4 regions of the Rahnella aceris genome follow, and region 4 is predicted to be linked to each of the others. Evidence: predicted binding sites of a transcription regulator. Region 4 holds the regulator's gene; each other region holds the start of a gene.

Region 1 (3,988 bases), 2.1 Mb from region 4:
TTACTGGGACGGCTATGACTGGCGTAACCCAGGCTGGTGGAATGGTTACCGTGGTCACCACTATGGTGCACGCAGCCCGCGCGGCTATTACTGGGATGGTTATCGCTGGCGCGATCATGGCTGGTGGAACGAACGCCATCCTCCACGTCGTCCGATGCCGCCACCGCGTTATCATCACAGCGACCACGGACGTCCGCATTATGATCACCGCCGCGGGCCGGATCGGGGTCGCGGCCATGATGATCGCCGGGGCGGGCATGGCGATCACCGCCATTAATCAACGGAATAAAACAAAAACGGGACAGCGCAAACTGTCCCGTTTTTTATTATCTGTCGCTGGCGAAGGCGTTATTTCAACATACCTGTCAGCAGATAAAGGTTAAGGCTGACGACGATCAGCACGATGACCCGCCCCGCCCACTGCACGGTTTTAGTATTCACCATCTCGCCCATCAGGCTGCGGTTACCGGTAAAAGCCAGCAACGGCAGCAATGCCAGCGCAATCCCGAAGCTCAGCAATACCTGGCTCATCACCAAAATACGTGTGGCATCTAATCCCATCAGGATCACAATAAAAGACGGCATCATGGTCACCGTACGGCGAACCCACAGCGGAATGTAGAATTTCACGAACCCTTGCATCACTACCTGTCCGGCCAGCGTGCCGACAACTGTAGAAGATAAACCGGCTGCCACCAGACTCAGACCGAAGGTGGTCGCAGCAGCGTGGCCGAGCAACGGTTGCAGCGTCAGATAGGCTTCATCCAGCTCACTGATCCCGCTGTGTCCGCTGAAATGGAATGCCGCCGCAGCCGTCGCCATCATCGCCAGATTCACAAAACCGGCGATAGTCATGGCAATACCGACATCCAGCTTGGTGGCTGAATAACGCTGCGCTTTGGACGCCTTGCCGCCCCGCTGAGTCAGCGAAGAGTGCAGATAAATGACATGCGGCATAATGGTTGCGCCGAGCACACCCGCGGCCAGATACACCGAATCGGCGGTTGGCAGTGCGGGGATTAACATGCCTTTGCCCAGCGCCAGCATGCTTGGCTGCGAGAAGAACAATTCAACAATATAAGCCGCAGCAACAAACAACAGTAAACCGGCGATCACCAGTTCCAGCGGCTTTTGCCCGCGTTTTTGCAGCCCAAGGATAATAAAGGTGGCAATCCCGGTAAGTACTGCGCCCTGTAACAGGGAAACCCCGAGAAGCAATTTGAAGCCAATGGCGGCGCCAATAAATTCGGCCAGATCGGTGGCCATTGCGATAATCTCCGCCTGCACCCAGTAAGCCCAGACGGCCGGACGCGGGAAACGATCGCGGATATGTTCGGCCAGGTTTTTGCCGGTCGCGATACCGAGTTTGGCAGACAACAACTGGATCAACATCGCCATGACGTTGGCCCATACCACCACCCACAGCAACTGATAGCCATAAGAAGCACCGGCCTGAATATTCGTCGCAAAGTTGCCCGGATCGATATAACCAATGGCGGCGATAAAGGCCGGTCCCATCAGTGAAAGCTTCATCTTTCTGGACGCGCGGCCTGCAGATTCGGCCCGGCTGTTCAGCATAGTTAGTTAACCCTTACAATTATTACGCTTACATCAATGATATCTAACTGATAATGATTATCAAGTGCATTTGGAATGATCTGAGTGATTACTCTGATAGGCAGCAGCAGTAAGCGAGAAGGTAATAACTGAGGGGGTGATTCGCTCACCCGGCTTCAGAAAGCCAGACGCAGCGCACTTTCCTAAAACAGACATTAACGGGCCAGATTCAGAACGCATTACGGCACATGATAAAACTAGCACAGGAATGCTAATTGTGCTTAGTTTTATTAACATCTTGATTTTTTGTGTGATGGGCCGCGATTTGTTGCAATTCGTGTCTGTAATTTCTATATTTGCAATCGACTTCACGTTTTAAATGTACGCGTTACATAAAATGACCGTCGAAATATAGCCTGCCTCTAATTTGGAGCACCCATGTCCCGAATATTGCACTTTGTATTAGCGTTGGCCGTTGTCGCTGTACTCGCTTTACTGGTGAGCCGTGACCGGAAAAATATCCGTTTACGCTTCATCGTTCAGCTGTTGGTCATCGAAGTCTTGTTAGCCTACTTCTTCCTGAATTCTTCTGTTGGTTTAGGTTTTGTGAAAGGCTTCTCAGACTTGTTTGAAAAATTATTAGGATTCGCTGCGGAAGGGACCGGCTTCGTATTTGGAGGCATGAGCGATAAAGGATTAGCGTTCTTCTTCTTGAAAGTCTTGTGTCCGATCGTGTTTATTTCTGCGTTGATCGGTATTTTACAACACATTCGTGTACTGCCTTTCGTCATCCGTATTATCGGTACGGTTCTGTCGAAAATTAATGGCATGGGAAAACTGGAATCTTTCAACGCCATCAGCTCCCTGATTTTGGGTCAGTCAGAAAACTTTATCGCGTATAAAGATATTCTGAGCAAAATGTCTGAAAAACGTATGTACACCATGGCTGCCACAGCAATGTCGACGGTTTCTATGTCGATTGTGGGTGCGTACATGACCATGCTGGAACCGCGCTTTGTTGTTGCTGCGCTGGTGCTCAACATGTTCAGTACCTTCATCGTACTGTCGTTGATCAACCCTTATAAGGTTGATTCAGAAGAAGACCTGCAAATCGGTAATACGCACCAGGGTCAGAGCTTCTTTGAAATGCTGGGTGAATACATCCTGGCAGGCTTCAAAGTGGCTATCATCGTTGCAGCCATGTTGATTGGTTTCATCGCACTGATTTCCTGCCTGAATGCGTTGTTCGACGTGGTATTCGGTATCACCTTCCAGGGCGTGCTGGGTTATGTCTTCTATCCATTCGCGTGGATGATGGGCGTACCAAGTCACGAAGCCTTGCAGGTAGGCAGCATCATGGCAACCAAACTGGTTTCCAATGAATTCGTTGCGATGTTGGATCTGCAGAAAGTAGCAACCGAACTTTCACCACGCGGCGTGGGCATCCTGTCCGTGTTCCTGGTGTCTTTCGCAAACTTCTCTTCCATCGGTATCGTTGCCGGCGCTATCAAAGGCCTGAACGAACATCAGGGCAACGTGGTTTCACGCTTCGGCCTGAAACTGCTGTACGGCTCAACGCTGGTCAGCGTGTTGTCTGCTTCTATCGCGGGTCTGGTACTGGCGTAAGTAAGCAAATACAGAACGACGAGAAAGGCGCTCCGGCGCCTTTTTTTATGTCTGCGATTCAGCGCAGTAAAACAGGCAGGAGAAATGACAAAGCGCCAAAAGCAAAAAACCCGCCGAAGCGGGTTTCTTTAATATTTGGTGGAGATAAGCGGGATCGAACCGCTGACCTCTTGCATGCCATGCAAGCGCTCTCCCAGCTGAGCTATACCCCCACACGAGGTCGTACACATTTACTTTTTTGTTTCCCTGGGAAGGAAACAGCCAACTTGCTCTGGAAAGGAAGTTGGTGGAGATAAGCGGGATCGAACCGCTGACCTCTTGCATGCCATGCAAGCGCTCTCCCAGCTGAGCTATACCCCCAATTCATGCCCGTAAAAACGGGTGAACGGGGCGCATAATATGAAACGTCGCTACCCCTGTCAACGGCTAAATCCGTTTCTCAATTCAAGCGCTGAAAAAGCCGCCAAATCCCCCATTCCACAGGGAAAAATCCTCTGCCATCAGGGAAATTTTCAGACAGACGCTTTGTTTTACAATTTGTCCGCCAGCCCGCATTTTTCCTAGCTTTCTGATCTGCTTACGCATTTCCTTAACATCTATGTCCGAATGATTAATAAAATGTTAGCAGACTATGATAATCGCCTTGTTTTGAGATAAATCTCAGAATAGACTTCTCGCGCAATAATCATAACTTACACCATTCGAGCACTCCCATGTCCTTGTATTCACCTAAAGAAATCGCATCCATCGCCGTCACAGCGGGCGTTAATAAAAGCCGCGCCACCGTGTTGAATTTGTTAATTTT
Region 2 (3,988 bases), on a different contig from region 4:
CCTTCTGCGACACATAAAATAGTGCCAACTTCGATAATGTCGACTTCGCTGGCGATCAGACGCGTGGTTTTGTAAGCGTCGTCCATCGACTGGTTATCCAGCGCCACCTGCAACATCGGTAATGAATGAGACATAATATATTCCTTCTCTGCTAACGAATTAGTGAACCGCCGTGGCGGAGGTCAGGTCGATCAGATCCAGCACCTGTTGCGCCGTAGTGCAGGCACGCAGGCGGTCAAAATTGGCTTCATCATCAAACAGGTTCACCACCTGCATGATGCCGATTTCCTGATGCGCATTGGCATCCACCGCCGCCAGCGTGATGAGAATGTCCACCGGATCGTTATCTTCATGATTGAACACCAGCGGTTTTTTCAGCGTCACCAGCGCAAAACCGGTTTTCAGCACACCTTCTTCCGGACGGCCATGCGGCATGGCAAGCCCGGGCGCGATCACGAAATACGGCCCGAAACGTTCGACGCCGTCCAGAATCGCCTGGTAATAACGCGGCTCTACCACTCCGGCTTCCACCAGCATATCGACGCCAATTTTCACTGCGCCCTGCCAGGTTTCTGCTTCTGCGTTGAGGCGAATCGAGTTGTTTTCAGCCAGCGAATCTCGCAGTTTCATACATCGCTCCTTACTTTTTCAGGTCTGCGGAAAAGTGCGCGTTAATCACTTCCATCACTTTCGGACCGAAGTCCGCCGCCGACAGCATGTTGCGCACGCCGACCACGTATTTGTTGCCGCTGACGGTGATTTCATCCGCCACGTGCGTGGAGGCGACAATAATGTCAGCCCCGCTCAGCTCGGATTTGTATTCCCCCACCGCGCAGCTATTCATGGTGTGATCCACGCCTTCCTGCGTCAGAAACTGGCCGATTTTCATCTTCATGATCATCGAACTGCCTTGCCCGCAACCGCATACCGCCAGAATTCGTACTGTCATGGGAACCTCTTTATTTTGTGAGAAGTTATTTGTGAGAAGTCATTAGTGAACAGTCATTAGTGAGAAACGGACTGATTAAGCGCCTGTTTTTCAGCATCTTCTTCGGCCCGCAATGCGCGACCCGCGAAGAACATGTAGAGCAGCACAATCACCCCAATGACGCCTATAAAGGCCATACCGATGCTGAAGAAGCCCTGCATCATTGGCGGTGCCAGAATCGACCAGTCTGCCATGCCCATCCAGGCGCTCAGGCCGGTGAGTTTGATGGCCCAGACGCAGCCGAAGATTTCGATCATCCCCATCACCAGACAGATTTTCAGCGCCGCGCGCCAGCCGCCGAAGTGATTGGCAAACACGCCGATGGTGGCGTTAGAGAAGAACATCGGGATAAAGCCGGGGATGATCATGATGGAAGAGCCCATGCCAAACAGAATGGCGACAGCAATCAGCTGGCCGATGGTGCCCCACATAAAGCCCCAGACCACGGCGTTCGGCGCAAAGCTGTAAATAGCCGCGCAGTCGATGGCCAGCACGGCACCGGGGATCAGGCGTTGGGAGATGCCGTTAAAGGCTTCGGTCAGTTCAGCAACGAACATACGCACGCCCTGAATAATGATGAAAATCGCCACTGCAAACATCAGACCGGTTTGCAGGATGTAAATCGTCCAGTGGGTTTTTCCGGCCATTTGCTGCAGGGTGTCGAGGCCGAAGGAACACAGAATGATGCCGAAGAACACGGTCATCACGATGGCGGTAGACACGATATTGTCATGGAAAATATTCAGCCAGCCCGGCAGTTTGAGATCTTCAACACTGTCTTCTTTCTTCCCGAGATACGGCGCGATTTTATAAGCGATCCACGAGGCAAATTGCTGCTGGTGACCAATCGAGAAGCCGCTGTTTTCGGTCACGGCCTGCGTCGGTTTGTACATCATGTTCGAGGTAATGCCCCAGTACAGCGACACCAGAATTGCGGTTGACCAGATGGTGGTCCACATCGGATAGCCCATGATGAAGAAGAACACCGCAATCAGCCCCGCCTGCTGGAACATGATGTGGCCGGTGAGCATGATGGTGCGAATGCCGGTAATGCGGCGGAATACCACCATCAGGATATTCAGCGCCAGGGCGATCAGCACCGCGTAACCGACCCAGCTATAGGCCTCGCCCATGCGCTCCACCGTGGCCATCATTGAGGCATAGGTATCTGATATTGCACCGTTAATGCCATACACTTCTGAAAGTTTTGCCACCACCGGTTTGAAGGTACCGGTCAGAATGCCGGACCCCGCCTGCAGTAACATAAAGCCGATAATGGTTTTGATGGTGCCCTTGATAATCACCGTCGCGCTCTTCCTGAGCAGGATGTAACCGAGCATGGTCACAATACCCAGCAGCAACGGCGCGTTAGTCATTACCTGATTAAAAAATACGGTGAAGATGGTGTAGAGGAATTCCATAAGACTCTCCGTCTGACCTTGTTTGATCTCTTCAACGCACTTGAACATAACCGCTGCGCTAAAAAGTGAGGGACAAACGCACTCTAATGCTCACATCGAATCAAATAAAGATTCGCAATGATTATTTGTGAGCAGTCTCGCAAGATATCGTCATCGGCAGAATGAGCTAACAAACTAAATCACTCTGTTTTTATGATAAATATCAGCCATATACTACAAAAAAAGGCATGTGAAAACCGCCTGAAATCCTCCCATCCTCCTTTGTCACCCCCTGCTTAATGCTAAAAATCGCTCGTTTATAATCATTGTCATTATGAATTTTCGATGATAAGTTCTCACAAACAAATCATATATAATCACTAAATGATTTATTGTGACTCTATTTCAAAGCCAACTCAGATGAGGGAATACTATGAGCAAAGTAGAAACGATCAGCCGCGAATCCTGGATCCTCAGCACTTTCCCGGAATGGGGCACCTGGTTAAACGAAGAGATCGAGCAGGAAAAGGTCGCGCCGGGCACTTTTGCCATGTGGTGGCTGGGCTGTACAGGGATCTGGCTGAAGTCTGAGGGCGGCGCGAATATTTGTGTCGATTTCTGGTGTGGCGTCGGCAAGCAAAATCACAGCAGCCCGCTGATGAAAACCGGCCACCAGATGCAGCGCATGGCCGGTGTAAAGAAGCTCCAGCCAAATCTGCGCACCACACCGTTTGTGCTCGATCCCTTTGCGATCAGGGAGATCGACGCGGTGTTATCCACCCACGATCATAACGATCATATCGATGTGAACGTGGCCGCCGCGGTCATGCAAAACTGTGCTGCTGACGTGCCCTTTATCGGCCCGCAAACCTGTGTGGATTTGTGGATGAGCTGGGGCGTGCCCGCCAGTCGTTGCATCGTGATGACGCCGGGCAAAGTGGTGAGGATCAAAGACGTGGAAATTCACGCACTGGATTCTTTCGACCGCACGGTGCTGATCACCCTGCCCGCAGACCAGAAAGCCGCAGGGGTATTGCCGGATATGATGGATCAGCGCGCGGTGAATTATTTGTTCAAAACGCCGGGCGGTAACCTGTATCACAGCGGCGATTCGCACTATTCCAACTACTACGCCAAACACGGTAACGAATATCAGATAGACGTGGCGCTCGGCTCTTATGGCGAAAACCCGCGTGGTGTGACCGACAAAATGACCAGCGTCGATATGCTGCGCATGGCGGAATCCCTCAACACCAAAGTCGTTATTCCGTTCCACCATGATATCTGGTCGAATTTCCAGGCCGATCCGCAGGAAATCCGCGTGCTGTGGGAGATGAAAAAAGATCGCCTGAAATACGGCTTCAAGCCGTTTATCTGGCAGGTCGGCGGTAAATTCACGTATCCGGATGATAAGGATAACTTCGAGTATCACTATCCGCGTGGCTTTGACGACTGCTTTACTACCGAGACTGATCTGCCATTCAAGTCTTTCTTATAAAGTATGTTATGAACAGGCGGAGGCAACAGACTCCGCTTTTTTATAAACCATGTAATTGCCATTACTGCTCGTTTATAATCACGCGGTAATCACCTATTTACC
Region 3 (3,988 bases), on a different contig from region 4:
TCTCTTTGTTTTTACTTTCAATCATGTACGTGCCGTTGTTATTCCAGGAAACGGTGCTGCTGACCGGAATATTCAGCGTGCCCTCCAGCCCCTGAACCACGGCTTTCGGCACGTTTTCCCATTTATATACATCAGTTGTGCCGGTGGAGGACGTGCCGGTTGGCAGATAACCGGATTCGATTTTGTTGCGATAATCGTTGCGGAAATAGGTCACGCCCGCCTGATAACCGTTGCGGTGGAATTCCAGTCCGATCTCTTTGTTAACGCTGGTTTCCGCATCCAGATCTTTATTCCCCACCAGATAACAACCGCCGCCGCTGGCCGCACAACCCTGGCCTTTACTGTACAGCACGTAGTTCGGGTTGGTCTGATACAGGCTCGGCGCTTTATAGGCGCGGGCGATACCCATTTTCAGGGTGAAATCGTCGCCCAGTTCCTGAGACAGGTTCAGCGACGGGCTCCAGTTATTGCCGACAATGGAGTGATGGTCGAAACGCAGACCCGGCACCAGCATGGTGCTGTCGGTCAGCTCAATATTATCTTCGGCAAACAGCGAGAAAATCTCTGCCTGAGAATAGGGGCTGCGGTTGGTGCTGTCGGTACCGGCAATCGCGCCGCCGAGCATAGCCTGCGTGTTGGAAGACGGATCTTTCATCTTCTGCTGGTTCCATTCCGTGCCGAACGTCGCGGTTTGCGGCACGCCCAGTTCAAACGGAATACTGACTTCGCTGTGCGCCAGAATGTCGCCCAGTGCGATGGTGTTGAAGTCTTCGTCAGAGAAGATGCCTTCGGTACCGCCCGCCAGCCCTTCATCCATGCGCGAGTTACGGGTTTTTTCGTACTGCACGTAGTTGTTGGTGGTCACACCGTTATCCCACGCGCCTTTGTAGGTCACCGAGTAGGACTGGCGGTAAATGCGGTTAGTCTCTTCACCGTACATGCTTTTCACCAAATCACTGGTGTTGGTGTTCTGCGTGTCGCCTGCGTACAGGTTGCCCTGACGGCTGTTGGACACTTCAAATTCCAGCGACTGCATACGGGCAAAATCCCAGTGCAACAGGGCGTCGATATTCTTATCGATCACGCCTTCGCGACCTGCCGGAACGGTGTCGGCATAGGTGCCGGTACGCTCAGACTGATGACCCTCGTTGATATATTGCGCGTCAGCCTGCGTTTTGCTGTAGCCACCGAACAGGCGGAAACTGAACTGATCGTTGAGCGGGCCGGAGAGGCTGAAATCGGTACGTTTGGTCGAGCCTTCGTCCTTATGTTGTGGTGCGTTCAGATAGGTATTCCAGGAACCGTGCCACTCCTGAGTGTCTTTTTTAGTGATGATGTTCACCACGCCACCCGCCGCGCCGTTACCGTAACGCGCCGCCGCCGGGCCGCGGATCACTTCGATGCGCTCGATCATATCGGGCGGAACCCAGCTTGTGTCGCCGCGGGTATCACGCTCACCGCGCCAGCCCTGACGCACTGAGTTGCGGCTGTTCACCGGCTTACCGTCGATCAGGATTAAGGTATTTTCCGGGCCCATACCCCGGATGTCGATCTGGCGGTTATTACCGCGCTGGCCGCTGGTAGAGTTGCCGGTCAGGTTTACGCCGGGCATGGTGCGGATAAGTTCGTTGATGTCGCGTGCCGGAGGGCGTTTTTGGATTTCATCAGAAGTGATGGTGGAAACGCCGGGAGCCTGAAGGTTTTGCTGTGCGGCGGTGACAACCAGTGTGTCGCTGGTGTCTTCCTGTGTTTCTGCGGTGTTCTGGCTGGCGTCTGTTGTGCGGGTTGTGGTGCTTTCTGCCGCGCTGACGGGCAAAGAAAGTGCTGATCCCAGCCCGATTAAGGTTGCCAGAGAATAGTGTGGTAGCCTGCTTTTCATAGTGGATTCTGCCCTGAAATCCATCCGTTCCTGCAAAACAGATTTAGTGAACAGGAGGATGGCCTGTTGTGTGTGTATTTTTATCGTCCCGTTTACGGGCGGTAACACACTATTGCAAATGCAAACAATTATCAATACGATTCCCATTCATAATTTGCAGGAAGCAGGTCAATTATTCTGCAAATTATGCCTTCTCTCACTGCCAAAAGACTGTAAAGCGTAAACATGATGAAATCGCAGTTTCCGGAAAAACCCACCGCGCAGGCGATGTTAGCAAGCTCTCAGGCGGGAAGTGCCGAATGGTGGAAAGACATTAAAGCGCAGGGTTCACCCTTGATCGAACGGCTGAACGATGATGTATGCAACGTAACGTTCTTCTGGCGGGATCCGCAGGGCAGTGAGGCGACATCGGATTTCCAGCGGGTGTGGATCAACATCAACGGCATCACCGATCACCATCAGTCTTTACCGCCGCAAAGCCTGCAAAGACTTGCGGGAACCGATGTCTGGTCGCTGAGTATTACGCTGCGCTCCGGCTGGCGCGGCAGTTACAGCCTGATCCCGCGCACCAGGCCCGGCAGAGAGTTCCCGCAGGATCCCGATGCCTATACCGCCATGCTGGCTGCGCGGGAATGGTGGAAAGATATGTTCGCCCATGCGATTTATGACCCGCTGAATCCGAATCAGCCGTGGCCGGGGGCGAAATCTCACGCGCTGTCGCCTTTGCATATGCCCGACGCATTGCCGCAGCCTGCCTGGCGGGAGTTTGATCTCCACGGTGCCGCGTTGCCACAGAAACCGGCAAAACTGCAAACCTATCAGTGGAACAGTGCGCGTCTGGGCAACCGGCGCAAGGTCTGGATCTACACTACCGGCGAAAGCCAGGATCCGGCATCGCGCCCGCTGGCGCTGTTGCTCGACGGCCAGTTCTGGGCGCAGCAGATGCCGGTCTGGCAGCCGCTGATGCAACTGACGCAGGAAGGCACATTGCCGCAGGCCGTCTACGTGCTGATTGATGTGATCGATACACAGACCCGCAGCCGCGAACTGACCTGTAATGCAGATTTCTGGCTGGCCGTTCAGGAGGAGTTATTGCCCGCCGTGGCGACGCTCGCACCGCACAGCAGCGATGCGAACAAAACAGTGGTGGCGGGGCAGAGCTTTGGCGGGCTGTCAGCGTTGTACGCCGGTTTGCACTGGCCGCAGCGCTTCGGTCTGGTACTCAGTCAGTCCGGTTCTTTCTGGTGGCCGCGACGTAATAAATCGCAGCAGGATGAAAATCCTGACGAGGCGGATTTGTTACTGCGTGCGGTGAGTAACGGGCTGGGGGCTGCCAGCCATCTGAAAATTTTCATGGAAGCGGGCAGCAATGAGCGACTGATTTATCAGGTGAATAATCAGATGGATGAACTGCTGAGCGGCACCAAAAACAGCGTGCGTTATCGCGTGGTCGATGCCGGTCACGATGCGCTGAGCTGGCGCGGCGGATTAGCCGATGGCCTTCAATACCTGTGGAACGAAGAGCCATGGAGCACCGGAGATTCAACCGTTACCCAGCGGGATAATTAACGGTGTATGCGAAACCGGACAGTCGATAATGGCGCAGCGTAGCCCGAAAACCTGTTCGATCAGTGCCGGTGTGACGATGTCTGCCGGTGCGCCCTCAGCCAGTATTTTTCCATCGCGCATGGCAATCAGATGCCCGGCGTAACGACATGCCTGATTCAGGTCGTGCAACACCACCACCAGCGTGCGGCCGTTTTCCTGATTCAGGCGACACATCAGTTCCATCAAATCAATCTGATGCGCGATATCCAGCCAGGTTGTCGGTTCATCCAGCAATAACAACGGCGTTTGTTGCGCCAGCACCATGGCTATCCACACCCGCTGGCGCTGTCCGCCGGAAAGTGAATTCACCGTGCTTTCCGCCAGTTCGAATACTCCCGTCGCGTGCATGGCGTCGTTCACCGCCAGCGTATCTTGCGCTGTCCAGCGGCTGAACAGGCTCTGATGCGGGTAACGCCCGCGGGCCACCAGATCCGCCACACTGATATCGCCCGGCGCCGTTGAACTTTGCGGCAGTAAACCCAGACGTTTCGCGACGTCTCT
Region 4 (3,988 bases):
TGCTGAAACGTTTAAACTGTAAGATGATTTTGTTTAATCGTATGTTTTAATTATATATTATTATAGTCCATTGCTTTAATCCTTTCCTGCATACCTCTGTAATGCTTTTTCATCTTTATGTGCACTTTGTCATATTTCGATAATTAATGATTAATTACTCATTGATAATTCGCGTCGCGAAAAATACTCTTGATGTTGATTTAACCGGTTACGCCTCTGGCGACCGCTTTTTATACCCGTTTGGGTTTTGCTCGTTTTTTTAGTCAACATGAGGAATCTCTATGCACAAGCGCCGTAACAGGGGCAGGGGATCGGCTTACCTGAAACCTGCCATGTATTCTCTCGCCGGCACCTTACTGGGTGGCGGAATGATGTTTTCACAAGAGACCAAAGCAGCCGGTTTTATTGATGATTCCACACTGACCGGCGGTGTGTACTACTGGCAGCGTGAACGTGACCGCAAGGACATGGATCCGGCGAGTGACCACTACAAAGACTATACAACCAACCTTTCGCATTCTACCGCTAACCTGAACCTCGATTTTTCTTCCGGCTATGCCTGGGACATGTTTGGTATTGATATCGCAGCCTTTACGGCGATTGAAATGGCTGAGAGCAGCGAGAGCGGCCATCCCAACGAAATCGCCTTTTCCAACAGCAACCGCGCCTACGACGAAGATTACTCCGGGGATAAAAGTGGGGTCAGTCTTTATAAGGCAGCCGGTAAATTCAAATACGGCGGATTCTGGGGGCACGCAGGGTATATTCAGCCTACCGGACAGACGCTGATCGCACCGCACTGGAGCTTTATGCCGGGTACGTATCGCGGTGCGGAAGCCGGTTATAAACACGATTTCGGTGACCCGGGTGAACTGAGTTTCTCCTATATGTGGGCTGATGAATATAAATCGCCGTGGCATCTGGAAATGGATGATTTCCGCCAGAATGACAAGAAAACCGGCGTTTCTTATATTCATTCGCTCGGTGCGAAATATGATTTTAAAAATGACTTCGTACTGGAAGGCGCATTTGGCCAGGCTGAAAGTTATGTCGATCAGTACTTTGCTAAGGCCTCGTACAAAATGGATCTGCTGGGCAATCCGCTGACCACCAGCTATCAGTTCTATGGTGCAGAAGACCGCATCAGTGACAAGAATGATCCGAACAGTCTGTATGACGGTCTGGCATGGTTGCAGGCACTGACCTTTGGCTATACCACCGGGCAGTTTAACTGGCGTCTGGAAGGGACGATGGTGAAAGCGGAAGGGAATCAGGGCTACTTCCTGCAGCGCATGACCCCGACTTATTCTTCCTCAAACGGCCGTCTTGATGTGTGGTGGGACAACCGCTCGGACTTCAACGCCAACGGTGAAAAAGCAGTATATGCAGGCGTATTGTATGATCTGGCGAAATGGGATTTACCGGGCTTCGCGGTCGGTGGTTCGTACGTCTATGCCTGGGATGCCAAACCGAGCACCAACGCCGCTTATGACCAGAGCCAGCGTCTGAAAGAAAGCGCATGGAGCCTGGATGCGCTGTACACCATTCAGGAAGGGCGCGCCAAAGGGACGTTGTTCAAACTGCATTACACCCAGTACGACAACCATTCGGATATTCCGAGCTGGGGCGGCGGTTACGGCAACATTTTCCAGGATGAAAAAGACGTGAAATTCATCGTTATCGCTCCATTTACTATTTTCTGAGGTCGCTATGTCGATGAATAAAGTACTGATGATCATGGTTTCGGCTGTTTTGCTGGCCGGTTGTGCACCCACCGCCGATCAGGCACAAATATCCCAAACGCGGGAAGATTACCGTGCCTGTATCAATACGTCAGAAGGCAATCCGGACAAACTGGCATCCTGCGAGGTGTTACTGAATAAACTGAAACAGGAAAAAGCCCACCAGCAATTTGCGGAACAAGAAACGGTACGTGTGTTGGATTACCAGCGATGTCTGACGGCGCGTAAAACTGGCGACGGTCAGGCATATGCTGCTGATTGCGGGAAAATCTGGCAGGAAATAAAAACGAACAATTCACCTAAGTCGTGAATCTCAGCAGCGAAACATACCCCGGCTTGCCGGGGTTTTTTATGCCTGCTATCCGGGCTCAATCTGCGTCGATATCAGACATAAAAAAACCGCTTTTCAGCGGTTAATTTAGTCAAAGCCTGTGCAGATTACTGCGCAGGTTTATCGTTGTGCAAAGAGTCATCTTCGCGGCAATCGCCTGCTTCACAGTGACCGTACAAATACAGGCTGTGGTTGGTGAGCTTGATACCGTGTTTCTTAGCAATCTCACGCTGACGACCTTCAATATATTCGTCACGGAATTCGATCACACGACCGCAATCCAGACAGATCAGGTGGTCATGGTGATGTTGCTGGGTCAGTTCGAATACGGACTTGCCGCCTTCGAAGTTATGACGGGTGACAATACCGGCGTCGTCAAACTGGTTCAGAACGCGGTAAACCGTCGCCAGGCCAATTTCTTCACCCATATCAATCAGTTGCTTGTAAAGATCTTCCGCACTAACGTGATGACCTTCCGGCGCTTGCAGCACTTCCAGGATTTTGAGGCGCGGAAGCGTGACTTTTAAGCCGGCTTTCTTCAGTGCGGTGTTGTTGTCAGTCATGCGGATTCAGTCCTGTTACTATGTGCTAATCAAGTTGAGGCATGCAGCCTGTGGCATCGGCGGCACAAAATTATTCGTTTAGTCTCTTCGTTTAACGCAATGTGCCAATTCTCGTCAACGACAGCCTGTTAATAAAGATCACAAATTGCCGGTCACATTTGGAATGCAACGACTTGATCAATAGAAAAAACAGAGGAACTCAGTGTACCTTGATACGACCGAAAGTTACAATTTTGTAGCAGTTAAATTGTTAATTTCAGTAATAGTTTGGCCCTTCAATTGTAGAATAAATCCTCAGGGCCAACAGGGTTTTTAGCCAATAATTTCAGAAAGGCTAAGTTCTTCTGTGATCTGTTTCACCCAGGCATCAACACGTTCGCTGGTCAGTTCGGGCTGACGATCTTCGTCAATTGCCAGTCCTATGAAGTGCTTATCATCCGCCAGGCCTTTAGATGCTTCAAAGTGGTAACCTTCGGTAGGCCAATGTCCGACAATCACTGCGCCGCGTGGCTCAATGATATCGCGCACGGTGCCCAGCGCATCGCAGAAATATTCGGCGTAGTCTTCCTGGTCACCGCAACCAAACAGTGCCACCAGCTTACCTTCGAAATCTATCTCTTCCAGCGTTGGGAAAAAGTCGTCCCAGTCACACTGCGCTTCACCGTAATACCAGGTTGGAATGCCGATAAGCAAAATATCGAATTTTTCCAGATCCTCTTTGCTGCTCTTCGCAATGTCATGCACCTCTGCAACATCTTTACCCAATTGCTTCTGGATCATTTTTGCGATGTTTTCGGTGTTACCTGTATCGGATCCAAAGAAGATACCTACAACGGCCATAAGATTACCTAACCTCTTGTTCTCAATGAAGTGCTCTGCAACGCAGGCAATAATAATGCAGATGATAGCAAACTCGTGCGGCGGAGAATATGCTTCTGCTCGCCTTCTTAACTGGGAAATAAGTTTATCGGGCAATATTTTTATGTGTTATCGCCTTTGTGTGCTTTCACCTGCGGCGAATTAACCTCAGGGTTAATGAGGTCAAAAGCAAGTTTGAGAAATAAGTTGTCACAATACTAAATTTCGAGAACATTCCGCCGATAGATGATTCGGGAGCAATCTCAACATAATAAAGAAATCGATGCCCGGAGAGGTGTTCAAACATGTCCTGGGGCACTTGCCTGCTGGTTACCTGTCTTGATTCTCCGCATCCCCGTCAATCCTCAGGCCAGAAACAGACATGTTTCGAGAGAGGCATATCGTGCAGTTTTTAAAAAATATCACCATCAGGGCCGCTTTATTAACCATTCTTGGCATCTTTTGCGTCATGTGGGCAGGTGTTTCCCTTTACA

Evidence for each region. Region 4 encodes Fur, which represses iron uptake genes when iron is present. Its sites were predicted from a motif close to ATAATAATGAGAACNACTATCAA; they were not measured.
Region 1: the regulator Fur is predicted to act here: its motif matches at 1,620-1,642, upstream of GW591_RS01260 (Nramp family divalent metal transporter).
Region 2: the regulator Fur is predicted to act here: its motif matches at 2,705-2,727, upstream of ulaG (L-ascorbate 6-phosphate lactonase).
Region 3: the regulator Fur is predicted to act here: its motif matches at 1,992-2,014, upstream of fes (enterochelin esterase).

The regions. Positions count from the first base shown of each region.
Region 1 covers NZ_JAADJV010000001.1:251,793-255,780, reverse strand. The annotation lists gene GW591_RS01265 (DUF2502 domain-containing protein) at 1-277, shown strand, start outside; gene GW591_RS01260 (Nramp family divalent metal transporter) at 349-1,578, opposite strand; gene GW591_RS01255 (NupC/NupG family nucleoside CNT transporter) at 1,996-3,183, shown strand; tRNA gene GW591_RS01250 (tRNA-Ala) at 3,320-3,395, opposite strand; tRNA gene GW591_RS01245 (tRNA-Ala) at 3,468-3,543, opposite strand; gene GW591_RS01240 (hypothetical protein) at 3,628-3,768, opposite strand; gene GW591_RS01235 (formate/nitrite transporter family protein) at 3,897-3,988, shown strand, end outside.
Region 2 covers NZ_JAADJV010000004.1:157,760-161,747, forward strand. The annotation lists gene GW591_RS18955 (3-keto-L-gulonate-6-phosphate decarboxylase UlaD) at 1-134, opposite strand, end outside; gene ulaC (PTS ascorbate transporter subunit IIA) at 160-630, opposite strand; gene ulaB (PTS ascorbate transporter subunit IIB) at 641-949, opposite strand; gene ulaA (PTS ascorbate transporter subunit IIC) at 1,006-2,409, opposite strand; gene ulaG (L-ascorbate 6-phosphate lactonase) at 2,822-3,886, shown strand.
Region 3 covers NZ_JAADJV010000005.1:141,535-145,522, reverse strand. The annotation lists gene GW591_RS20945 (TonB-dependent siderophore receptor) at 1-1,879, opposite strand, end outside; gene fes (enterochelin esterase) at 2,105-3,448, shown strand; gene GW591_RS20935 (ATP-binding cassette domain-containing protein) at 3,422-3,988, opposite strand, start outside.
Region 4 covers NZ_JAADJV010000001.1:2,342,035-2,346,022, reverse strand. The annotation lists gene chiP (chitoporin ChiP) at 333-1,703, shown strand; gene chiQ (ChiQ/YbfN family lipoprotein) at 1,717-2,052, shown strand; gene fur (ferric iron uptake transcriptional regulator) at 2,181-2,636, opposite strand; gene fldA (flavodoxin FldA) at 2,949-3,476, opposite strand; gene GW591_RS10715 (methyl-accepting chemotaxis protein) at 3,898-3,988, shown strand, end outside.